Regions from separate parts of the Streptosporangium sp. NPDC000509 genome, predicted to be linked through region 3. Evidence: riboswitches for the same ligand, from Rfam matches in the RefSeq annotation. Region 3 holds a riboswitch; each other region holds the start of a gene.

Region 1 (7,896 bases), on a different contig from region 3:
TCACTCCGAAGTAGCTTGACGACTCCGAAGATGAAGGCCCCGCCGACGACCGCCGGGGGTATCAACGCGGACAATACGTCGTACATTCGCCCTCGCTCCGCACCGTGGGTGGCTTTCTGGGGACCATGAAAATGTGGCGGCGGCTCTCCGGGCCTCGCGAGCGCACCCGATCGCTGGAACCGCCCATAGATGACCATAGCGCCACCGACCGGCGACACGCGCGCAGGGGCGACCATGCCGTCTTCCTCCAGCCTAATGCTTCTCTCCAGCTCTCTTACCGGTTGTGGTCGTAAAGGCACGAGGAAAAACCAGGTGGACGATCAGGTGATCATCATCGTCGCCGTAATACCAATGCCGCACGGCTTCCGCGCCGCTGCGCCATCGACCTCCCGGCGACGAAGTCCCTGCTGAAGGGGGCTGTCCGCCGGGATGAACAACACCTTGCCATGGAGCCTGAGATCGCCGCCGACGACTTCATCGCGAGAATGCCCTCCGTCGACAGAACGCCCGGACGGGGAGCTGCTCGCTTCATCACCTCGGTGTGAACCGATGTGACACAAGTGTATGGAACAAGACGGATCTTCAACACTTTCTTGCCAAGAGTACGACCCACTCTGGCACGGAGTACATAGTCGTAGACCGTATAACCACCAAACGCGATGCACTCCTCAGACAACCTCGCCAACACCGGGCGCCCCGATCCGGATCCGTAAGAAGGTCTTCACCGGCCGCCCCGAACACACGGCGGAAGGCGAAGAAGAGAATCCGACGCGAGGTCACCGAGGATGCCGGAGGCGCGCGGCGCCGACCATTCGGCGAGTAGTGCGCGAACCCCCGACGGGGACGGATCCGGCATTGACCCCTCATAGGGCGCCCAGGGCGGACGTGAGCCCGTTGTGGGCAACGTACGCGAATATTCCGGCGAGCGGGTCGAGACTCGGTCATAACTTCCCCCGCGTTGCTCAGGGCGCGGCAAATGGTTTTGAGGCTTCCGCGCCCCGGCCCCCGAGACCCTTACGGGCCCCTAAGGGCCCCCGTTTTCTCACCCGCGCACGAAAACGGGGCCGGCGGTTGAACCGCCGGCCCCGCTTATTCAGGGGACTACTTGATCTTGACGACGACCGTCCCCGCCACCTTGTCGTGCAGGGCCTGCTGCAGCGGCTTGTCCCACAGCAGCCACAGGACGTTCACGAGGCTGAAGATGTTGAAGAGGAAGCCGACGAAGGGGATCCAGCTCAGGAACTGCGGGCCGAAGAACACCCCGGCGCGCTTGACCGCCAGGTCGGAGCCGAGCCCGCCGGGCGGCAGGGCACTGCCGACCGGCACGACCTTGATGCCCATGACCATCTTGCCGACCGTCTGGCCGCCCCTGCTGAGCATGAGGAACTCGTAGGCCATGTAGATCGACGCGCTGACCAACGCGATGAGGAGCCCGGCGAGGAAGGTCCCGCTCCCCTCCGTGATCGACGTGCCGTCGAAGGTGGGGGCGGTCACCAGCATCGCGGTCAGCACCAGGCTGATGATGACCCCCGGGATCGCCAGGATGATCCCGTCGACCAACCTCGCCAGCAGACGCTGCCACCACTCCGCGAGCGGGGCGGGCGCTCCGGGAGGACCGCCGTACGGCTGGCCGTAGCCCTGCTGCCCGTACCCGGGCTGCTGGCCGTAGCCCTGCTGCCCGTAGTCGGGCTGCTGGCCGTAACCCTGCTGGCCGTACTGCTGCCCGTAGTCCGGCTGCTGACCGTAGCCGGGCTGCTGGGCCCCCTGCTGGCCGTAGCCCGACTGCTGGCCGTAACCCTGCTGGCCGTAACCGGGCTGGGACTGCTGGCCGTAGCCCGACTGCTCGTGGGACGCCTGCTGGCCGTAGCCGGGCTGCTGCTGCCCGTACGACCCCGTCCCGCCCTGCTGGCCGTACCCGCCGGTCCCGCCCTGCTGGCCGTAGCCGGGCTGCTGGCCGTAACCCTGCTGCTGGGACTGCTGGCCGTAGCCGGGCTGCTGCTGCTGCCCGTACGACCCCGTCCCGCCCTGCTGGCCGTAGCCCTGCTGCTGGGACTGCTGCCCGTAGTCGGACTGCTGGCCGTAACCCTGCTGACCGTAACCGGGCTGCTGGCCGTAGCCCTGCTGCCCGTAACCCTGACCGTAGCCGGGCTGGCTCTGTCCTGGGCCGGTGTTCGGCTGTGAGGCCTCCGACCGATATCCCATAACCGTTACGTCGGGATCGAGTTCGCCAGCGGCTCGACCCGCGTTGTGCTGTCCGTAATCCGGGTGTCCCGACGGTGTGCGATCGCGGTCGGGATCATCCTGTGGATACGGCGGCTGTCCGGTGCTCACCGCGTCACCTCACTTAGACTGCGCATGTGGCAAATGTCAGACGCACATGCTTGCTGCTGCACAAGGTATCGACATAGGTATCGACAGTCACCTTTCCGATCAGTCAGCTCCAAAGTCATCACAGTCGGGCTCACGTGTCAGGTGGAGCAACATCCGGGTGTTTCCCAAGGTGTTGGGCTTGACGTGCTCCAGATCGAGAAACTCCGCCACGCCCTCGTCGTAGGAGGCGAGAAGCTCCGCGTAGACCGCGGGGGCGACGGGCGTGCCCTGGATCTCGCGGAAACCGTGCCTGGCGAAGAAGTCGACCTCGAAGGTGAGACAGAAGACCCGGCGCAGGCCCAGCTCCGCGGCCGTGCGAATGAGGGCGGAGACGATCCGGTGGCCGATTCCCATCCCGCGACGGGTCGGATCGACGGCCACGGTGCGGATCTCGGCCAGATCCTCCCAGAGGACGTGGAGAGCCCCGCAGCCGATGACCGCCCCCTCCTTGTCGGTGGCGACCCAGAACTCCTGAACGTCCTCGTACAGGGTGACGGTGGCCTTCTCCAGCAGGCGGGGGCCGACGCCGCCGTAGGTGTCGACGAGCCGCCTGATCGCGCGGACGTCCGGGGTCCGGGCACGACGGACCGAGACCTCGGCGACCCCTGGGGCCCCTGTGGCCTTGACGATCTCCGCGACCTCGGCCGCCTCGGGCAGGGGCGGGTCAGGCTCCGCCCCCTCGGGTCCCGCGCGTCGCTCCCCGCCGCCCGGGGTGCGCACGACCGGCACGGGAGAATGCTCAGCAAGCTGCTCCATGACCGTTCAGCGTACGTCCTCACCGGTCTTCAATTACGGCTCCTCCTTAACTCGCGGCACACCCCCCTCACATGACCGCCGGTAATCGCTTTACCACACTGGGCGCGCGGCATCTCACGTGTGCCACAACTCACCTTTGGTACGGTCCCGGACCTGGGAAGACCTTCCCCACACCCCCGCCGGGGAGGTAAAGGCAGCGTAATGGCCATGTTGATCATATTGACATGTGATCTTTCCGTGACACTTCAGTTGCGGAACCTCCACTGAATTCGCAGTTCTGGTTGAGCAGGAACCACGGGTGCACTAATCTCCGTGCTCGATGTCAGAGACGTAAAAGCCTGACCCGCCGAATCCCTCACCACGGGGAACCGGGGACCCACCACGTCCTTGGGGGTGAATCCGAGTGCCAACGGCGCACTCGGTAGGGCTGCCTCCGGCCCGAACCCGTCAGCTAACCCGGTAGGCGGCCGAGGAGAGGAGCCCGTTGGTGAAGCGCGAGCGCGACCGCGGAGGAAAGAACGCGGGCGACGACGCCCGCCGTCGAGAACGCGCGCCGCGCGGGCTGCGCCGCCGCATGGCGGTGATCGGCCTGGCATTCGCCACCCTCACTCTCGGCACACCGACGGTCGCGGCCACCGCCGACCCCGAACCCAGCCTCCAGCAGCTGGCCAAGCAGGCCGAGAAACTGCACGAGGAGATCGGCGTCCTCGCCGAGCGGTACAACGGCGAGCGGGTCAAGCTCAGGCAGGCCCAGCGGGCCGCGGAGAGCGCCGAGAAGATCCTCGCGTCGAGCGAGTCGGAGCTGGCCTCCCGTCGCACCAAGGCCACCCTCCTGGCGCAGAGCACCTACATGTCGGGCGGCCTGAACTCCGGACTCGCCTTCACACAGGCGACGGACCCCGACACCTTCCTCGATCAGGCCACCACCAACTACGCGCTCCAGCAGCAGCAGAGCGAGGAGGTCGCCCAGGTCGCCCGGGCGATCGAGACCGCCGAGCGGGCGAAGGCCGGCGCCAAGGCGAGGACGGCGGAGGTCAAGAAGCTCCTGGTGGAGATCGACGGCAATCGGACCAAGATCGAGCGTCTGGTCGCGCGGGTCGAGAGCGACCTGTTCAGCGAGGTGCGTGCCAGGGCCGTCGGCAACAGGGGCGCCCGGGTGAAGACCAACGTGCCCATCGTGGGCAGCGGCAAGGCCGCGGAGGCGACCCGCTGGGCGCTCACCCAGCAGCTCAAGCCGTACGTCTGGGGCGCCGAGGGTCCCAACTCCTTCGACTGCTCCGGGCTGGTCATGTGGGCCTACCAGAAGGTCGGCATCAGCCTGCCGCACTACACCGGCGACCAGTGGACCGCCGGCACCCACGTCTCCAGGAAAGAGCTACGCCCCGGAGACCTGGTCTTCTTCTACAGCGACCTGCACCATGTCGGGATCTACATCGGCGCGGGCCTGATGGTCCACGCGCCCCGGACGGGTGACGTCGTCCACATCACCACGATCGACAACCGGCCCTTCGTCGGAGGCGTCCGCATCGCCGCCTGAGCGTGCCCCACCCCGCCCCACCCTGTCCTGCCCGCACGCGTGCCCGGCCCGACCTGCCGGGCACGCGTGCGGTGCCGTGTCAGATCAGGCGACGGCGTGCGGCCCAGGCGACGGCCTCGATCGCCGTGGCGACACCGATGCGGTCGCAGATGCCTCTCAGCCTGCGCCTGACGGTCCGCCCGCTGATGTCGAGGCGACGCCCCACCCGATCGACCGTGACACCCTTGGCGAGCTCAGCCAGCAGCACGAGGTCGTCATCGCTGAGACCGATATCGCTCATGCCCAGGGGGCTGTCGCCATGGCGTGAATCCACTTCTGGATATGCCATCAAGAGTCACTCCCCCCACTCTGGAAACCGGGTGCGAGACGCCGGAAATGAATACCGTCCGCCAGGAACGGTAAACGCCTTGTTCAAAGGTCGTCAAGTTCCGCTCTTCATAGCGCGCGTCCAGTATTGACATAGTAGGCGCTACATGAAGTACTCATGATATGTCAGTGCCTTTGCGGCTATGTCATGACCCATCCCGAGCACGAGCCGGCAGGCACCCCTGGCTGCGGTGATCGAAGTCCTGGCAGAACAAGGTTTCGCGGGAGCCCTCGCCCCGCCGGGCGCGCCGGAGCGGGTCCTCCGGAGATCCGGACTGCCCGCATTTCTCGGTAAAAACCGATCTCTTCCCGATAGTCTTCGGCGGCCATCACCATCCGCCACCTTGACGGCACGCCGCGAAAAAGACAGAAATATAGGGGTCGAGGAAGCAGCTTCGCGGCATTCGTGAAGTATCACGCGGTGACGATGGGACGCGAAAGCGATATTGGACGTGCTGGAAATGGATTTCTGATCCGCACGGAAAGGCGTCCGGCATTATGGGGGACCATGGGCGCGACGACCGTTTCCAGCCCTCCACTCTCGTTTCGTTCGTTTCGTCCGTTTCGTCGACGGCCCCGCGGCACTCACGGCGGTCTCACCACGCCACCACATGAAAACGGCGCCGGCCCCGGGCGGTGCCCGGGGCCGACGCCATCGCGAAATCCCTGCGTGCCGCCCTTCGCCGTGCTCAGGCGGTCGGCTTCACCAGCGGGAACAGGATGGTCTCGCGAATGTTCTTGCCGGTGAAGGCCATGATGAGACGGTCGATCCCGAGCCCCATGCCACCGGTGGGCGGCATCGCATATTCCAGGGCCGTGAGGAAATCCTCGTCAAGCTGCATGGCCTCCGCGTCGCCGCCCGCGGCGAGCAGGGACTGCTCGGTCAGGCGGCGGCGCTGCTCGATCGGGTCGTTCAGCTCCGAGTAACCGGTGCCCAGCTCGGTACCGAAGCCGATCAGGTCCCACTTCTCGGTGAGGAGGGGGTTGTCCCGGTGGTTGCGTGCCAGCGGGGAGGTCTCCAGCGGATAGTCCATGACGAACGTGGGCTGGATGAGCGTGTGCTCGACGAGGGCCTCGAAGATCTCCTGGACCAGCTTGCCCTGACCCCACTTGGCGTCCCAGTGGATCTCCCGCGCGTCCGCGAGCTTGCGGACGTGCTCCAGGGGCGTCTCGGTGGTGACCTCCTCGCCCAGCGCCTCGGAGACCGATCCGTACAGGGTGATCCGCGGCCACTTCGCCAGCCCGAGATCGACCTCCTGGCCCTGGTGGACGACGACGGAGTGGCCGAGGGCCGCTATCACGGCCTTCTGGATCATCCGCTGGGTCAGGTCGGCGATGTCGTTGTAGTCGAGATACGTGCCGTACGCCTCCAGCATCGTGAACTCGGGGTTGTGGGTGGAGTCGGCGCCCTCGTTGCGGAAGTTGCGGTTGATCTCGAAGACCTTCTCCAGGCCGCCGACCACCAGCCGCTTGAGGTAGAGCTCGATCGCGATCCGGAGGTAGAGCTCCATGTCGTACGCGTTGATGTGGGTCCTGAAGGGCCTGGCCGTGGCTCCGCCGTGGATCGGCTGAAGCATCGGCGTCTCGACCTCCAGGTAGCCCTCCTCGTGCCAGAAGTCGCGGACGGCCCGGACCACGGCGCTGCGGGTGTGGGCCATCTTCCTGGCCTCGTCGTTGACGATGAGGTCGACGTAGCGCTGACGGACCCGCGCCTCGGGGTCGGTGAGCCCGGCGTGCTTCTCCGGCATCGGGCGCAGGCACTTCGACGTGATCGCCCAGCGGTCGGCGAGGATGGACAGCTCGCCCCTGCGGGAGGTGATGACCTCGCCCTCGATGCCCACGTGGTCACCCAGGTCGACGTCGCGCTTCCACGCGGCGAGGGACTCCTCGCCCACCCTGTCCAGGGAGACCATGATCTGGAGATCGCCTGAGCCGTCGCGGATGGTGGCGAAGCAGAGCTTGCCTCCGGTCCTGGACAGCATCACGCGGCCGGTGACACCCACTTTGTCGCCCGTCGCGGTGTCAGCGGAGAGATCGGCGTATTTCTGGCGGATCTCGGCGTTGGTCGCGGTGCGCGGGAAGTTCACCGGATAGGGGTCGACGTCCTCGGAACGGAGGCGGTCGAGCTTCTCCCGGCGTACACGCATCTGCTCGGGCAGATCCTCGGCGGGGGTGGTCACGTCATCGGTCACAGTTCCAAAGGGTACCGATGCGGCGAACCCCGTGAGTTCCCCCCGTCCGGCACCGGGAGGGACTCTCCCGGTGCCCCGGCGTCCTCAGGGCGTGTTGCGGTGGTAGATCAGGCGCAGGCCGATCAGCGTGAGCCAGGGCTCGTGCATGTCGATCGAGCGGGCCTCGCTCACCACGAGCGGCGCCGCACCGCCGGTGGCGACCACGGTGACGTCGTCGGGGTCGTCGGCGAGCTCCGCCGCCATCCGCTCGACGATCCCGTCGACCTGACCGGCGAAGCCGTAGATGATGCCGGCCTGAAGCGCCTCGACGGTGTTCTTCGCGATCACGGAGCGAGGACGGATCAGCTCCACCTTGTGGAGTTGCGCCCCCGCCGTGGCGAGCGCGTCCACCGAGATCTCGATGCCGGGGGCGGTCACCGCGCCGACGTACTCCCCCTTGGCGGAGACGGCGTCGAAGGAGGTCGCGGTGCCGAAGTCGACGATGACGCACGGCCCGCCGTACAGCTGGATCGCCGCCAGCGCGTTGACGATGCGGTCGCTGCCGACCTCCTTCGGGTTGTCCATCCGCACCGGCACCCCGGTGCGGACGCCCGGCTCGACGATCACCGCGTTCACGTCGCCGTAGTAGCGGCGGCACATCTCACGCATCTCGTTGAGCACCGAGGGGACGGTGGA
Region 2 (7,896 bases), on a different contig from region 3:
ACGACCCCGTCGGGGCCCACGACGTCGTCGAAGGCCGCGCCGTTCTCGGAGATGACCAGCGGGACGCGCGGGTACTCGGTGGCCAGCCGGTGCAGGATCTCCAGCAGTCCCGCCTGGTCGATCTCCCAGCCCATGGCCGTCACGGGGCGCCCGCCCTCGACGAACGACACGTGCTCGCTGCCCACCCAGGGCGACCCGCTGTCGGTGGGTGCCGCCGCGGCCGACGCGGCGCCGCCGGGGGTTCCCGAGACGGTGAAGCGGCTGTAGTAGTTGATCAGCAGCTTGTCCAGCGGCGTCGAGATGATCTCCATGTCGCCGTCGTGGACGAGCCCTTCGGGCCGGCCGAGGTCCACCAGGACGTCTTCGGGGTACTCGCCCTTGAGCAGGGCGTCCAGGAAGAAACGGTTCTGCAGCCCGTCGATGCGGCGGGCGGCGTCCTGGTCGGCCTCCGAGGAGGTCTGGGGCGAGATCGCGTACAGGTTGACGCAGCCGCCGATCATGCTTTCCGGCCGCTGGGCACGGATCGCCTGCGCGGCCAGGCCGTGCGCGAGCAGGAGGTGGTGGGCGGCGTACACCGCCTTTTCCGGCTCACGCCGCCCGGGGGCGTGCTCTCCCGAGGCGTACCCGAGGTACGCCGAACACCAGGGCTCGTTGACCGTGCTCCAGTTACGGACCCGGTCGCTCAGCGCGTCGTGCACGGCCATCGCGTAGTCGGCGAAGCGCTTCGACGTGTCCCGTGCCGGCCAGCCGCCCGCGTCTTCCAGGGGCTGGGGCAGGTCCCAGTGGTAGAGCGTCACCCACGGGTCGACGCCCCGGGAGAGGAGCTCGTCGACCAGACGGCTGTAGAAGTCGATGCCCGCGGGGTTGACGGCCCCGCGCCCCTCGGGCTGGATCCGGGGCCAGGAGACGGAGAACCGATACGCGCTGAGGCCGAGTTCGGCCATCATCCGCACGTCGTCCCGGTAGCGGTTGTAATGGTCGATGGCGATGTCGGCGTGCTCGCCGTTCACCACCTTTCCCGGCTGCTTGACGAAGGTGTCCCAGATGGAGCGGCCTCGGCCGCCCTCCGAGACAGCGCCCTCGATCTGGTAGGCGGAGGTGGCCGCACCCCAGACGAAGTTCGTCGGAAACATTAGATCCGGGCTCTTGATCCGCGTCTCTTGCGTGGTCACGCCTTGACCGCACCTTCCATGAGTCCGCCGACGATCTGGCGGCCGAACGCGATGAAAACGATGAACAGCGGCAGGACCGATGCCGCGGTGCCGGTGAACAGCATCACGTAGTCGGTTCCGTGGGCCTGGTTGAGCGCCGCGATCGAGGTCTGGACCACCGGGTTGTCCGGGTTCAGCACGATCAACGGCCACATGAACTCGTTCCAGGTCTGCATGAAGACCAGGAGCGTGAGCACCGCCATTCCCGGCCGGAGCGCCGGGAGGATGACGTTGAGATAGATGCGCATGGTGGAGGCGCCGTCGACACGGGCCGCCTCGACCAGTTCGTCCGGCACCGCCTGGGTGGCGTACTGGGTCATCATGAAGACCCCGAAGCCGTTGACCAGGAAGGGCAGGATCACCGCCTTCAGCTGACCGGTCCAGCCGAGCGTGACCATGAGCTCGTACAGTGGCACGACGCCCATCTGCTGGAGCGGGACCATCATCGTCACCAGGATCAGGCCCAGCAGGATCTTGCTGCCCCTGAAGCGCAGCTTCGCGAAGGCGAAGCCGGCGAGGGTGGAGATCAGCACGACCGAGACCGTCACGGTGACCGAGACGATGGCCGAGTTGATCAGGCCGGTCATGAAGTAGGCGTCCTCGGTGGACAGCAGTCGCGCGATGTTCTCACCGAGGTGGCCGCCGGGGAACAGCGGCGGGGGTACGTCGATGGCCTCCTCGTTGGTCCGGGTGGCCATGATGAACATGTAGTAGATGGGGAACGCCGACAGCACGAGGGCGAAGGCCAGGACGACCTTCGTCAGCGGGCCCGCGTCCCAGATGCGGTTTCGCGCGGCCGACTGGCCCGAGGGGCGTCGGGAGTGCTGCGCGGGGGGCCGCCGGAGCTGGGTGGCCGTCACTTGGAACCCCCGATACGGCGGGTGAAGGAGTAGTTGATGAGTGTCCCGATGAGGATCAGTGCGAACAGCAGCCACGAGGCCGCGGCGGCGTAGCCGAAGTCGAAGTCGCGGAATGCCTCCTTGACGATGAACATCGCCACGGTCTGGTACTGGCCGGTGGCGCCACCGCTCATCGTCGGGTTGCCGTCGAACATGACCGGCTCGGTGAACAGCGTCAGGCCGCCGATGGTGGAGATGAAGACGACGAAGATGATCGTCGGGCGGAGCATCGGGATGGTGATCTGCCAGAACTGCCGCCTGGGCGTGGCGCCGTCGATGGCGGCGGCCTCGTAGAGGTCCTTGGGGATGGTCTGCATGGCGGCGAGCAGGATGATCGAGTTGTAGCCGGTCCAGCGCCAGTCGATCATCGTGGAGATCGCGATCCACGCGGACCACTTCTCGTTCTGCCAGTTGATCGCGTCGACCCCGAAGAAGCTCAGGAACCAGTTGATCATGCCGTAGTCGCGCCCGTAGAGCTGGGTGAAGACGACGGCGACGGCGACGACGGAGGTGATCAGCGGCAGCAGTACGCCGAGGCGGAAGAAGAGCCGTCCCCGGATGCGCTTGTTGAGCGCGTTGGCCAGCAGGAGGGCCAGGACGAGCTGCGGGATCGTCGACATGACGAACATGCCGAGGGTGTTGATCACCGCGTTCCAGAAGGCCTCGTCGGTGATCAGCTCGATGTAGTTGTCGAGGCCGACGAGAGTCTTGTCTCCGGCGAGCTCCCAGTCGTGCAGGGAGACCCAGAGGGTGTAGCCGAGGGGGAAGACGCCGAAGACGGCGAAAAGCAGGAAGTACGGGGATACGAGGAAGTAGGGGGTCGCCCGGAGGTCGAAGCGAGACCACCCACCGCCCTGCTTCGGTCCGCGGCGCCCGCCGGACCGGCGGGGGCCGGGCCGTGGCGGCGCGGCCGGGGAGTCGACGTGCAGTGTCATCGGTCAGAGCCTTTCAGCGGGGGCAGGCGACCGGCCCGGCTGCGGGATCGCCACAGCCGGGCCGATGCGGGGCGGTACGGGGATCAGCCCGCTGCCTTGACGCCGGCCTCAAGGAACTTGGTCCAGGCCTGGTCGTAGGGGACCGAACCCTGGTCCATGCCCTCGAGGACCTTCTCCACCGCGGTCTTGACCTGGGCGTGCTTCTCGCCGAGGAAGACGGGCAGCAGGTCCTTGACCGAGGCACCGAAGATCTGACCGGTCGGCGCGTCGTTGAAGAACGGGTTCTTCAGGTCGGCGACCGCCGGGTCCTGCTGGGCGGGGATGGAGCTCGGGAAGGCCGCAGCCTCCTGGAAGGCCATGACGTGGCCCTCCTTGCCGGTGAGGTAGTTCAGGACCTCGGCGGCCTCCTTGGGGTGCTTGCTCTGCTTGGGAACCGCGAGGTAGGAGCCACCCCAGTTGCCCGCGCCGCCGGGCACGGCCGCGACGTCCCACTTGCCCTTGTTGTCGTCACCGGCCGCACCGGAGACCACGCCGAGCATCCAGGCAGGGCAGCCCATGGTCGCGAAGGCGCCCTTCTTGATCGCGGCGTTCCACGGCGGGGTGAACGAGGCGAGCTTGGCGGTCAGACCGGCCTCGCTGAAGTCCTTCACCGTGTCGAAGGAGGTCTTGATGGCCGGGTTGCTCTCGATGATGAGCTGGTTGTTCTTGTCGAAGTAGGCGACGTTGCCGTTCTTCGGCGCCTCCTGCGACAGGATCACGTTGTAGAGCGTGTTCGGGCCGTCGAGGAACTTGGGATCGGTCTTGCCGGGGTTGGCGGCCTTGAACTTCTCACCGATCGCCTTGAAGGCGTTCCAGTCCGGCCAGAGCTTGCCGACCTCCTCGCGGTCGGTGGGCAGGCCCGCCTTCTCGAACAGGTCCTTGCGGTAGCACATGGTCATGCCACCGATGTCGGTGCCCAGGGCGAAGAGCTTGTTGTCGGCGTTGATGCCGTTGTCCCACTTCGCTGCGGGGAAGTCGGCCTTACGGCTGTCCAGCCCGTACTCGGCGAGGTCGGTGAAGAACTGCGGGCGGGCCTTCATGAGACCCATCGCGCCCTCGTCCAGGGCGATGATGTCGGCCGCGCCGCTGCCCGCCTGCAGGCGCTGGAGCAGCTGCGGGAGGTAGACGTCCTCGAAACGGTCGGTCAGGTTCTGGTACTTGACCTGGATGTTCGGGTTCGCCGCGTTCCACGTCTCCACGGCCTTGTCGTAGCCGAAGTTCTCACCGCCACCGAAGGTGTGCACGGTGATGGTTACCGGCTCGGCCGGGGCGGAGGAACCGCCCTCCGCGGCGGGTGCCGCCGGCTCGCTGGAGCTGCATGACGTGATGGCCAGGGCGGTGGCCGCCATGACCGCGACGGCGGCGAGCTTGCCGTGTCGCTTGTTGTTCAACATTCCGGACCCCTCTCAGGTGGTCGCCCGAACTTCATTGGGAGGCGACATCGCGAACCGGTCCCCGACAAACGCGGTCGTCGCGACGAGATCGTTCCTCAATGTGCTTTTGGGAGCGCTCCCACGAAGAGTGGACGATGGGCAACCAGGACGTCAATATGCCGAAACTCAACCGTTACATCCAGCCGCTTTAGGTGGGACTTTTGGTGTGAAAGGTTGACATACCTCCCACAAGGGTGATTGGGAGCGCTCCCACCTCACGGGCATACCAGTTGGGGCATTTCGTGGCCGTGCGGGGCTCGCGGAGGGGAGAGGGAGGGGCGGGCGGGGTGGAATATGGAATATCGTCAGGGGCACCGCTCGAACGAGCGGTGCCCCTGGGAGTGTGATGACCGGTCCGCGTTCACCGGCGGGGGCCGGGGTGGCCGGAGGTCAGTCCGAGTAGACCGGGTAGCCGTAACCGACGACCTGGGAGACGGGCCTGACGCGCTCCTCGACGACGCCGTTGCCGGTGTTGCCCTCGATCGTGGTGATCGTGCCGTTCCCGTTGTCCTTCTTCACGAAGCCGACGTGGTCGATGCCCTCGATGCTCTTGCCGCCGGCCCAGTCGAAGTAGACGACGGCGCCGGGAGTGGGGACGGTGCCCCAGTGTCCGTTGTTCTTGAACCACTTGGCGTGGGTGACGGTGTAGGCGTCCCAGCCCATCGTGGGGCGGATGCCGGCCGTCTCGCCGACCCAGGAGACGAACATCGCGCACCAGGGGGCGTTGGCGTACTCGTACACGCTCTTGCCGCCGTCGCGGGCCATGGTCTCCTTGGCGCGAGGGCTCGAAACGTACCAGGACTGGAACTTGGTTCCACCGCCCTGGGCGTTCTCGCGGACACCGATCTGCTTGGAGGCGATGTCCAGGATCTGTGCGGCGGAGACCTTGGGAAGGCTCTCGGCGATGACCTGCAGGGAGGTCTTCGCGGCCCCGGCGTCCTGCGCGCGGGTGTCGGCGGGCGGTGCGTTCACGACGCCGTGGCTGTCGGCCAGAGCCGCGCCGGTGGTGCCCGTCGCGAGGACGGCGCAGGCGCCCAGGACGGCGCAGACGGCGCGGGGGGTGGAGGTGAGGCGATGCTTGGTCATGCGGGGGTTCGACTCCTTGCTTCGCTTCCATACCGCCTACCGGGTTAGCTGACGGGTTCGGGCTGGGAAGTGCCCTACGACGCATGAGTGCGTTGATTCACCCCAGGAACGTGGTTCCCCGGTTCCGCAGACTTCGCGGATTCGGCGGCCGTGCTCACCGACGGCGGAAGGTTCCGCCGGGTGGAGCGCGGTCGGGCAATGTGACGGCAATGCACAGATCTGTATAGACCTAGACAATTGCCATGAACAGGACGAACGTACGACAACCCGGCAGACGATTACAAGTGGGACACATTGCTCTGACTTGGTAATACGTCCCAAATGAGGGGGTACGGCGGGGTGCCGCCTGGCGAGGGAGAGAGGAGTCGATCACGTCCCTCCGGCGCCGGGCGCACCTCCCTCCGGGGGTGGAGGGACGTCCGGGATCCCCCACTTTCACGGCGATCCGGGTTTTCCCGACCCGTCCGCGAGGCGTCGGCCAGGGTGTGCTATCGCGCGAGGGGAGACCCTCCGTCGAAGATCGTATAATCACCATTTTTTAGAACAAGTATTCGATGGTAAAAAGTATGCGGATGGTAGGAGTTCTCCCATGGAAGTGCCGGAGAGCGCGCACGGGACCCGGCGGCTCACGACCATGTCCGAGGAGGTTCTCGCGGCCTCCAGATGATCGGGGTCCACGGCCGGCGCCTCCCCGCCCGGCCCGCGACGATGAATCGTCGTGGCCCCGCCGACGCCGGCCCGCCCGACGGACATCCGGTCGTATCCGATCTCGGACGGTGGCGGCGGAGAGGTAAAGACCAGAGAGATCATCTGCAATCTCGCGTGGTCGGTTGTTCACCCGCAGTTCCCTGCTCCTTAAGGCCACCGGGTTAGGTTGTGCCAGTCGTGAACGGGTCATCGCCCGGCGTGGAGGACGGTCGAGACCACGCGCGGGAGCAGGATTCGGCCATCGCCTGGGTGGAATCCCCGCTGCAGATGCTCTGCGCGGTGGAGGCCCACCATGCCGGGCTGCTCGGCGCTCGCAGCCATCTCGTCCCCCGGGCGAAACTCCGCCCGCTGGCCGTGACAGGCCGCGAACTCGGCCGCCTCACCCTGCCGAGAGGGCTTGAGCTCACCCCGGCGCGCCCGGACATGCCCCGGCCGCGCCGGGGGGAGACCTGGGCGGTGGGCGACGCCTTCTCCGGCAAGGTCCAGTTCCGCTGGCTCACCGCGTCCCCCGGCCGGATCGTGATCGTCGACGACGGGCTCGCCACCATCAGGCTCCTGGAACTGCTCACCGGCAGGACGGGAACGCCCCTGCTGAGGGCGAGGGGGAAGACGGGAAGGCTCAGGACCGTCCTCGCCACGGCGGCCGGGCTCAGGCTGCGCGCCGCCGCCCGCGCGGGGCGGTTGTCGATCTTCACCGCGCTGCCGGTGCCCTCCGACCTGGCGAAGGCCGTACGTGCCAGGGGAGTCGAGCTGGTCACCCACGACTTCGCCTGGTTGCGATCCCAGCCGCTGCGAAGGCCCCGCCCCGCCGAGCGCACCGTCGTCCTCGGCACCTCGCTGGTCCGCAACGGCCTGATCCACCGCGAACGCTACTTCGGCTGGCTGGCCGGGCTCGGATCGGCCGAGCCGGTGGCCTACTTCCCGCACCGCCGCGAGGACCCCGGCGACCTGGCCCGGGTCGGGGAGCAGCCGGGAATCACCGTCTACGACGGCGGGATCCCCGCCGAGATGACCCTGCGCGGCCTGGCCGCCGAGCAGCGGGTGCTGAGCCTGCCGTCCACCGCGGTCACCTCCCTGCGGGTCCTGCTCTCGGCCCGGGGGGTCGCCGTGGAGACGGTGGACGTTCCCGACGAGTGGTGGACGGCCGAGGCGGCGCCGTCACTGCGCTCCCACCTGTCGAGGTTCGCCCATCACGACACGGGAGTCACCGGGTCATGACCCGACGGCCGAGGCCGGGCGGGCTCGCCGCTCGCGCCACGCACACCGTGCCCGCACACGAAACCGGGGAATTCCCCGCCGGAGGTTTTCTTTGAAGGTCCTGGCCGTGGCCGACTCCGACTCCTACCTGAAGTGGGCGGCCTGTCTGCTGCGGGACCTGCCCGCAGGCTGTGAGTCGGAACTGGCGGTCGTCCGCACCCCCATCACCCCTTCGCCGGCGCAGATCCACGCCGCCGTGGCGGGCTCGGCGGCAGACCCGCCGGTGCTGTCGGCCCGCGCGCTGCGCCGGGCCGCCGAACGATTCAGACCCGACGTGGTGCTCGTCGCCTGTACGGGACCGGTGGTGGACGTGCTGACCGCAGACGTG
Region 3 (7,896 bases):
TGCGGCACATGCGGAAAACCGGGTTAGCGGCCGTGACGTTTCGTGACGGAGGAGGAGGCGCCTTCTCGCGCCACCTTGTCCGCGGCCGTTCTCCGGGACCGCCTTTCCGGTGCGTCATCACGGTGGGACGCACCGTGGTGACCGGTCAGTCGGTGACGTCGGCGCAGACCACGTGGGCGCCCAGCTCGACCATCCGCTGCTCGCTGCGCGCGTCGGCGACCCTCGCCATCAGGATCGGCGCCTCGCTCGCGGCGAGCTGTGGCAACCTGGCGCGCACCCCGCGATGGATGTCCCTGACCACGTCCTCGGCCGCCGACATGTGGACCTTCACATGCAGCATGATCCCCGGGGCGCCCGAGGAGGTACTGGCCTCGGAGATCCACACGTGGTGGACGAGCGGATAGTCGACGAGCAGGTGTGAGATCGCGGCACGCAGCGCGGGCAGGATCGGGTGGTCGCATCGGCGGTATCCCGGGTCCACCATCTGCATCGGGCCCGACAGGTGCGGGCGAGGCGCCGGGATCCACGGCTGGGAGGGCGCTGCCGGCACCGGTGTTCTCTGCGGGCGCGCGGGCGCGGGACGCGAGACCGTGGCCATCGCCCCGGTCGCGTACGCCGTCGGCGCCGCGCTCGACAGCGCGGGCGTGGGGCCGCTGCGCGTCGAGAGCAGGTAGCGCTGGAGGTCCTCGATCGGCACGGCCGCGGCCGCCGGACCCGCCGCGTCGATCACGATCTCCCGCACGCCGGTGACGCGCTGGATGTCGAGGATGGTGTCGGCGTCGCACGCCGACAGCGAGTGGCTGCCGCGGTGCCGCGCGTAGGTGTCCGCCGAGGTGTATCCGAGCAGGACACGATCACCGGCCTGGGTCGTGCCGAGCACGACGGATCGGTCGGGTCGCACGGCAACCAGGAGTCCCCATTCGGCCAGCGCCGCAAGCAGCCGGTGCGGGTCGCCGTGCTGCGCGAGCACGTTGCCGAGAGCGGGGTTCCCGATGCTCATATGAGGAACGATAGGTAGTGGACCACGGCTTATCAGGGTAATAGCGAAGTTTTCTTGGGATCAAGACCAACTTGAATTTTGGTGCATGAGATCTGTCAAGGAGGGGTAATCGCCTCGTGGGCCGCGAGGTCCCCTCACGTCCCACGAGTCTCCGGAGCCTCTCCGAGGGGCTCACCGACGGCGCGAAGCGTCTCGGATCGCGGGACACTCGTGAACGCGTTCACAAGCGCCGATAGACTACGTGAGGTCCGTGCACCCCTCACCGTCTAGTAAGGATCCAGCCTGTGAACAAGCCCGTCGTACTGGTCGCTGAGGAACTTTCCGAGGCTGGTCTCGCGGTTCTGGGCGCGGACTTCGAAGTCCGCCACACCGACGGCGCCGACCGCGCCCAGTTCCTGCCCGCCCTCGCCGACGTGGACGCGCTCATCGTGCGCAGCGCCACGCAGGTCGACGCCGAGGCGATCGCCAACGCTCCCAGGCTCCGCGTCGTCGCCCGCGCGGGCGTCGGCCTGGACAACGTCGATGTGGAGGCCGCCACCAAGGCCGGTGTCATGGTCGTCAACGCGCCGACCTCCAACATCACCAGCGCCGCCGAGCACACCGTCGCCCTCATCCTCGCCTCCGCCCGCAACGTCGCCCAGGCGCACTCCGCGCTCAAGGGCGGCGAGTGGAAGCGCTCGAAGTACACCGGGGTGGAGCTCGACGAGAAGGTCGTCGCGATCCTCGGCCTCGGCAAGATCGGCCAGCTGGTCGCGCAGCGCCTCCAGCCGTTCGGCGTCGAACTGATCGCCTACGACCCCTACCTGCAGCCGGCCCGCGCCGCGCAGATGGGCGTCCGGCTGGTCTCGCTCGAGGAGGCCCTGAGCGAGGCCGACTTCATCACGGTGCACCTGCCCAAGTCCAAGGAGACCATCGGTCTCATCGGCGACAGGGAGCTCCACGCGGTCAAGCCGAACGTGCGCCTCATCAACGTCGCCCGGGGCGGCATCATCGACGAGAACGCCCTCTACTCCGCGATCAAGGAGGGCCGCGTCGCCGGCGCCGGCATCGACGTGTTCCCCAAGGAGCCGGTCACCGACAGCCCGCTCTTCGAGCTCGACCAGGTCGTCGTCACCCCGCACCTGGGCGCCTCCACCCACGAGGCCCAGGAGAAGGCGGGCACCCAGGTCGCGCGCAGCGTGAAGCTCGCCCTCGCCGGGGAGTTCGTGCCGGACGCGGTCAACGTCCAGGGCGGTGCCGTCGCCGAGGACGTCAAGCCGGGCCTGCCGCTCGCCGAGAAGCTCGGCCGGGTGTTCACCGCCCTCGCGGGCGAGGTCGCCACCAAGCTCGACGTCGAGGTGCGCGGTGAGATCGCCTCCCACGACGTCCGCGTGCTGGAGCTGGCCGCGCTCAAGGGCGTCTTCACCGACGTGGTCGAGGACTCGGTCACCTACGTCAACGCCCCGCTGCTGGCCAAGGACCGGGGGGTGTCGGTCGAGCTGGTCACCAGCTCCGAGAGCCCCGACTGGCGCAACGTCGTGACGGTCCGCGGCGTCCTCGCCGACGGCCGCACGGTCTCGGTCTCCGGCACCCTGTCCGGGCCGAGGCAGATCACGAAGATCGTCGAGGTCAACGGCTACCAGATGGAGATCGAGCCCACCGACCACCTGTCGTTCTTCACCTACACCGACCGTCCCGGCATCGTCGGCGTGGTCGGCCGTATCCTCGGCGACCACTCGATCAACATCGCCTCGATGCAGGTGGCCCGGGACGCCAAGGGCGGTAAGGCGCTGATCGCCCTCACCGTCGACACCGCGATCCCGGCCGAGGTGATCGACCAGATCGGCGCGGAGATCGGCGCCGACAGCGGCCGCTCGGCCGACCTGGCCGACTAGCCCCGTTTCCCGCGCGTGCCGCGTCGTCGCGGGTCGGTGGCCCTTCCCGATCCAGGACGACATGCGATCACCCAGGACCGATCGGGGGACGTACGGGAAACACGACCGTGGTCCACCGATGTGGCCGCCGCCCCGATGACCGGGGCGGCGGCCACATCTCGTCTCAGCATGTGAGAAGTGTGTACGCCGGGCGAGACGGTGTTTTCGTGAGCAGGTAACCTGGAATGAAATGCGCCAGGTTCTCGTAATTCCTACCTGCCGCGGCGAGGCCTGACAGGGGCAGGCCGGCGACTCGCCGCGGTGTCGTGGCGCTTGCCGGCTCCAAGCCCCCGTCGCCGGTCCGTGATCCGGACCCTCGACATCAGGCCTGGTCGGAGTCCCGACCGGAGACTTGACCACCTTCCTTGCTCGCGTGCGACCGAGACGAGATTCGCCATGTACGACATGTATCCCTGGAACCGTCCCGAAGAGACAGAGGACGAGGCCACCGACGCGCTCCAGACCGCTCTGGACCGCAGGGACAACGGTGGTGCCCCCACCCGCTGAACCCGTTCTCGCCGCCACCGGGGCCTCCACGGCCTCCCGGCGGCGATCCGCCGGCGTGTCTCATCCGCCGGGCACGACTTCGGTCGCGAGCTCGACCCGCTTGGCGAGCTGGACCCCCTGCGGGTCGGGGCGGACCGCGCCGGAGAAGGCGGCGCGGCGCCAGGAGCTGAGCTTCTCCTCCTTGACGACGTCGCCGCTCTGCGGGGCGTGAACCATGTAGCCGGGCTTTGTGATCATGCCGACGTGGCCGAGACCGCTGAAGAAGACCAGGTCACCGGGTCTGAGATCCTTCCAGGCGATCTTCTTGGAGAAGGCGGCGTACTGGTCGTAGGTGACGCGGGGGAGTTTGATCCCGGCGGCGCCGTAGGCGCGGAGCATCAGGCCGGAGCAGTCGAAGCCGCCGTTGCCGGTGCCGCCCCAGACGTAGGGCGTTCCGCGCTTGGACATGGCCCACTGCACGGCCTTCTGCCAGGCGGGCCTGACGTCCATCGCCTTCAGCGTTTCCTTCAGTGTGGGGGTTTTGAGCGCCGCGGGCCCGGGGGCGGGGGGCGGGGAGGCGGCCAGGGCGGCGGTCGAGGTCGCGCACACCGCGGCGCCGGCGAGGATCAGGGAGGCGGAGATGGACAGGACACGGGGGAGAACTGTGCCGGACAGGATGATTCCTTCCATAAGGCCGGCCGGGTGAGCTGTCGGGCTCGGGCGTGGAGGCCGCCCTACGGCGCGAGAACGCGCTGATTCGCCCCAAGGGATCCGCCTGATGACGACCGGGAACGCGCTCCGGGGGAGGAGCGGTGTTCCCGGGGTGCGGTAGATCCCGTAAAGAGTGGTTCCCCGGCTCCGTGCGGGCCCGGTAAGGGGATGGCCCGTACGGATTAGGCAGTGATGTGAATGGGAGGACCATAACGAAACCTCTCGAAACGGTCAATACACAGCAAAAAAGGACAAAACGATCAGAGGGTCTGTCGTGCGAACACGTCCGCAGAATGAGACCGGTGTTCAATCGCCGAGACGGACCGGTAAGGTGCCTGCATGGATTCGCGTAACATTCGCCTGGCGGTCATCCCCGGGGACGGAATCGGAGTCGAGGTCGTCGCCGAAGGGCTGAAGGTCCTCGAAGCGGTCGGCACTAAGGTGGAGACCACCACCTACGACCTCGGCGCCAAGCGCTACCACGAAACCGGCGAGACCCTGCCGGACCCGGTCCTCGACGAACTGCGCGGATACGACGCGATCCTGCTCGGCGCGGTCGGCGACCCCAGCGTGCCCCCGGGCATCCTGGAGCGCGACCTGCTGCTCAAGCTCCGCTTCCAGCTCGACCACTACGTGAACCTGCGCCCGGTCAAGCTCTTCCCCGGCGTCGAGACGCCGCTGGGCGGATCCCGCCCCGAGGACATCGACATGATCGTCATCCGCGAGGGCACCGAGGGTCCGTACGCCGGAGCGGGTGGCGTCATGCGCAGGGGCACGCCGCACGAGATCGCCACCCAGGAGTCGCTGAACACCGCCTACGGCGTCGAGCGCGTCGTGCGTTACGCCTTCGACAAGGCGCTCGGCCGCCCCCGCAAAAAGCTGACGCTGGTCCACAAGACCAACGTGCTCACCTACGCCGGCGACCTCTGGGCCCGCACCTTCGACCGCGTCGGCCTGGAATATCCCGAGGTCCAGACCGACTACTGCCACGTCGACGCGGCCTCGATGTTCTTCGTCAGCCAGCCGGAGCGCTTCGACGTGATCGTCACCGACAACCTCTTCGGTGACATCCTCACCGACATCGGCGCGGCGATCGCCGGCGGCATCGGCCTGGCGGCGAGCGGCAACGTCAACCCCGACCGCACCGCGCCGAGCATGTTCGAGCCGGTTCACGGCAGCGCCCCCGACATCGCGGGCCAGGGCAAGGCCGACCCGACCGCCACGATCCTGTCGGTCGCCATGCTCCTCGACCACCTCGGCATGACCGCCGAGGCCACCAGGGTCGAGCAGGCCGTCGCCGACGACCTGGTCGAGCGGACGGCCGGCCGGGCCGGCCGGACCACCCGCGAGATCGGCGACGACATCACCGCCCGAGTAGCCGGCTGAGGAAGCCGCCTCCCTCGACCCCGACGCGCCTGGCGGCTCACCTGAGCCGCCAGGCGCGTTTTTGTTTCTCCAGCACTGCCGGTTTTCGGCATGGATGGAGTAGTTTCCCGTTACCCGGTCCGACGCAGAATGGACCCAAGGGTAAGCCAGACCTCAAGAGAAGGATCCGTGCGATGACCACCGCTCAGAAGCTCAGCTTCGACGTGCAGCTCTCCGACCACGCTCGCACCGCGGCAGAGCGCGAGCAGGTAATGGCGAGCCCCGGGTTCGGTCAGGTCTTCACCGACCACATGATCTCGATCGACTACACCGAGGGGGAGGGCTGGCACGACGCCAGGCTCATGCCGTACGGCCCGCTCAGCCTCGACCCCGCGACGTCGGTCTTCCACTACGCGCAGGAGCTTTTCGAAGGGCTCAAGGCCTACCGCCAGGAGAACGGCGCGATCGTGACCTTCCGGCCGGAGGCGAACGCCGCCCGCTTCAACAGCTCCGCGCTGCGGATGGCCATGCCCGAACTGCCCGAGGAGACGTTCGTCGAGTCGCTGGAGCTGCTCGTCCAGACCGACCGCGAGTGGGTCCCGACCACGCCGGGGCACAGCCTCTATCTGCGCCCCTTCATGATCGCCACGCAGCCGGCGCTCGGTGTCAACTACCCGTCCAGGAGCTACAAGTACATGGTCATCGCCTCTCCGGCGGCGGCCTACTTCGGAGGCGGGCAGGCCGTGACGGTCTGGCTCTCCACCGAGTACACCCGCGCGGCCCCCGGCGGCACCGGCTTCGCCAAGTGCGGCGGCAACTACGCGGCGGCCTTCGTCGCCCAGCGCCAGGCCGTCGAGCAGGGCTGTGACCAGGTGGTCTGGCTGGATGCGGGCGAGCACCGCTACGTCGAGGAGATGGGCGGGATGAACCTGTTCTTCGTCTACGGAGACCGCCTGCTCACCCCGGCGCTCACCGGCACCCTCCTGCCCGGCATCACCCGTGACTCGATCCTCTCCCTCGCCTCCGACCTCGGCCTCCAGGCCGAGGAGGGGCGCCTGTCGGTCGAGGAGTGGCAGCAGGGCTGCGAGACGGGCGAGCTCACCGAGGTCTTCGCCTGCGGCACCGCCGCGGTCGTCACCCCGGTCGGCTCGGTCAAGGGCGCCGACCGCGCCTGGACGATCGGCGACGGCACCCAGGGGCCCGTCACCTCGAAGATCCGCGAGGAGCTCGTGGGGATCCAGTACGGGACCCGTCCCGACCCGCACAGCTGGGTCCACAAGATCTGCTGAGCACCTTCCGCCGACGTCGAAGGCGACGGAGCGCACGGCTGGTCCACCCGATCCGTTGCCCCCGTTTTCCGCACGCGCCGCGTCGTCGCCGGTCAGCGGCCGTGTCCGATCCGGTGCGACGGTGATCGCTTCAGGTTGATCGAGGTCGCGTGCGGAGTACGGGGCCGATCCCCCGCAGGGCAGGCCCGGTCGAGGCGTCCGGGGATCCCCGCTCGGCGGGGGCTCCGGCCTCCCACCCCGGCCGGGCCTCCCGCCGAGTGGGCCTACCCTTCGGTCAGCTTGCCGGTGTCGATCGTGAGGTTCCAGGGAGCGGGGAGCTCAAGGGGCTCTCCAAGGGTCACCTGGTGTTGCCGCTGGTAACCCCTCTCCCCGGGATGGCTGAGGAGCCGGGCGAGATTCTGGGTGGCGTCGATCACGAGATAGAGCGGAACTCCGGCGATCGCGCAGTTTTCCGGTTTGGTGACGTGGTCGTCGCTCCGACTGCTGGGGGAGACCACCTCCACGACGAGCAGGGTCTCCTCCGCATAGACGTTCTCCTCGTCCCACATGCGGGGAGACTTCGGCACGACAAGGAGATCGGGCCGATAACGATCTTTCTGGACGCCCAGGAAGAGCTTGACGTCGTATACGGGGTGCCAGCCCTGTTCCGTGGCGAACGGGATGAGCTGGATCAACAACTGCAGGATGCTCTTGGCGTGGTTGAGTGTGGGCAACTCCCTCACCACGATCCGGCCGTTGATGATCTCGACCTTACGGTCGGGCCACTGGTCGCAGGTCCTCTGGTAGTGCGCTTCGAGCTCCTGATGGTTGGTGGACACGAGCTTCGCCTCGCGGCGTTCCAGGGTCTTGGCCATGAGCTCATCCTTCCCTCCACACGGGTGGGCGCAACGTGTTTGTCACATCGCTTACGGTAATCGGAAGAGTTTTCCTCCGCCCACGGTTCGGAAAAGTTTTCGTCAGTGCTTTCGAATCATGGTGAGGCCGTCGGCGATGGGAAGCATGATCGAGGTGACCCGCTCGTCGGCGCTCACCATGTCGTTGAACTCGCGGATGTGCCGCACGGTCTCGTCGTCCCTGGTGGGGTCGGCGACGTGCCCGCTCCACAGGGTGTTGTCGACGAGGATCACCCCGC

What was found. Region 3 has a riboswitch for cyclic di-AMP ahead of ACFY3D_RS13465 (C40 family peptidase). Riboswitches for the same ligand answer to the same signal wherever they lie in the genome.
Region 1: it holds a riboswitch for cyclic di-AMP, as region 3 does, so the genes downstream of both, ACFY3D_RS11300 (NlpC/P60 family protein) here and ACFY3D_RS13465 (C40 family peptidase) in region 3, are expected to answer to the same signal.
Region 2: it holds a riboswitch for cyclic di-AMP, as region 3 does, so the genes downstream of both, ACFY3D_RS23770 (CHAP domain-containing protein) here and ACFY3D_RS13465 (C40 family peptidase) in region 3, are expected to answer to the same signal.

The regions. Positions count from the first base shown of each region.
Region 1 is NZ_JBIAYX010000005.1:119,525-127,420, reverse strand. It holds gene ACFY3D_RS11310 (RDD family protein) at 1,102-2,202, opposite strand; gene ACFY3D_RS11305 (amino-acid N-acetyltransferase) at 2,431-3,000, opposite strand; cyclic di-AMP (ydaO/yuaA leader) riboswitch at 3,461-3,608, shown strand; gene ACFY3D_RS11300 (NlpC/P60 family protein) at 3,614-4,663, shown strand; gene ACFY3D_RS11295 (LuxR C-terminal-related transcriptional regulator) at 4,743-4,943, opposite strand; gene lysX (bifunctional lysylphosphatidylglycerol synthetase/lysine--tRNA ligase LysX) at 5,719-7,221, opposite strand; gene ACFY3D_RS11285 (type III pantothenate kinase) at 7,306-7,896, opposite strand, start outside.
Region 2 is NZ_JBIAYX010000013.1:32,687-40,582, forward strand. It holds gene ACFY3D_RS23750 (GH1 family beta-glucosidase) at 1-1,133, opposite strand, end outside; gene ACFY3D_RS23755 (carbohydrate ABC transporter permease) at 1,169-2,071, opposite strand; gene ACFY3D_RS23760 (sugar ABC transporter permease) at 2,068-3,045, opposite strand; gene ACFY3D_RS23765 (extracellular solute-binding protein) at 3,129-4,478, opposite strand; gene ACFY3D_RS23770 (CHAP domain-containing protein) at 4,908-5,603, opposite strand; cyclic di-AMP (ydaO/yuaA leader) riboswitch at 5,622-5,760, opposite strand; gene ACFY3D_RS23775 (hypothetical protein) at 6,489-7,529, shown strand; gene ACFY3D_RS23780 (DUF6716 putative glycosyltransferase) at 7,621-7,896, shown strand, end outside.
Region 3 is NZ_JBIAYX010000006.1:190,610-198,505, forward strand. It holds gene ACFY3D_RS13455 (hypothetical protein) at 146-1,000, opposite strand; gene serA (phosphoglycerate dehydrogenase) at 1,285-2,874, shown strand; gene ACFY3D_RS13465 (C40 family peptidase) at 3,481-4,089, opposite strand; cyclic di-AMP (ydaO/yuaA leader) riboswitch at 4,077-4,294, opposite strand; gene ACFY3D_RS13470 (3-isopropylmalate dehydrogenase) at 4,450-5,496, shown strand; gene ACFY3D_RS13475 (branched-chain amino acid aminotransferase) at 5,670-6,764, shown strand; gene ACFY3D_RS13480 (Uma2 family endonuclease) at 7,028-7,618, opposite strand; gene ACFY3D_RS13485 (O-methyltransferase) at 7,721-7,896, opposite strand, start outside.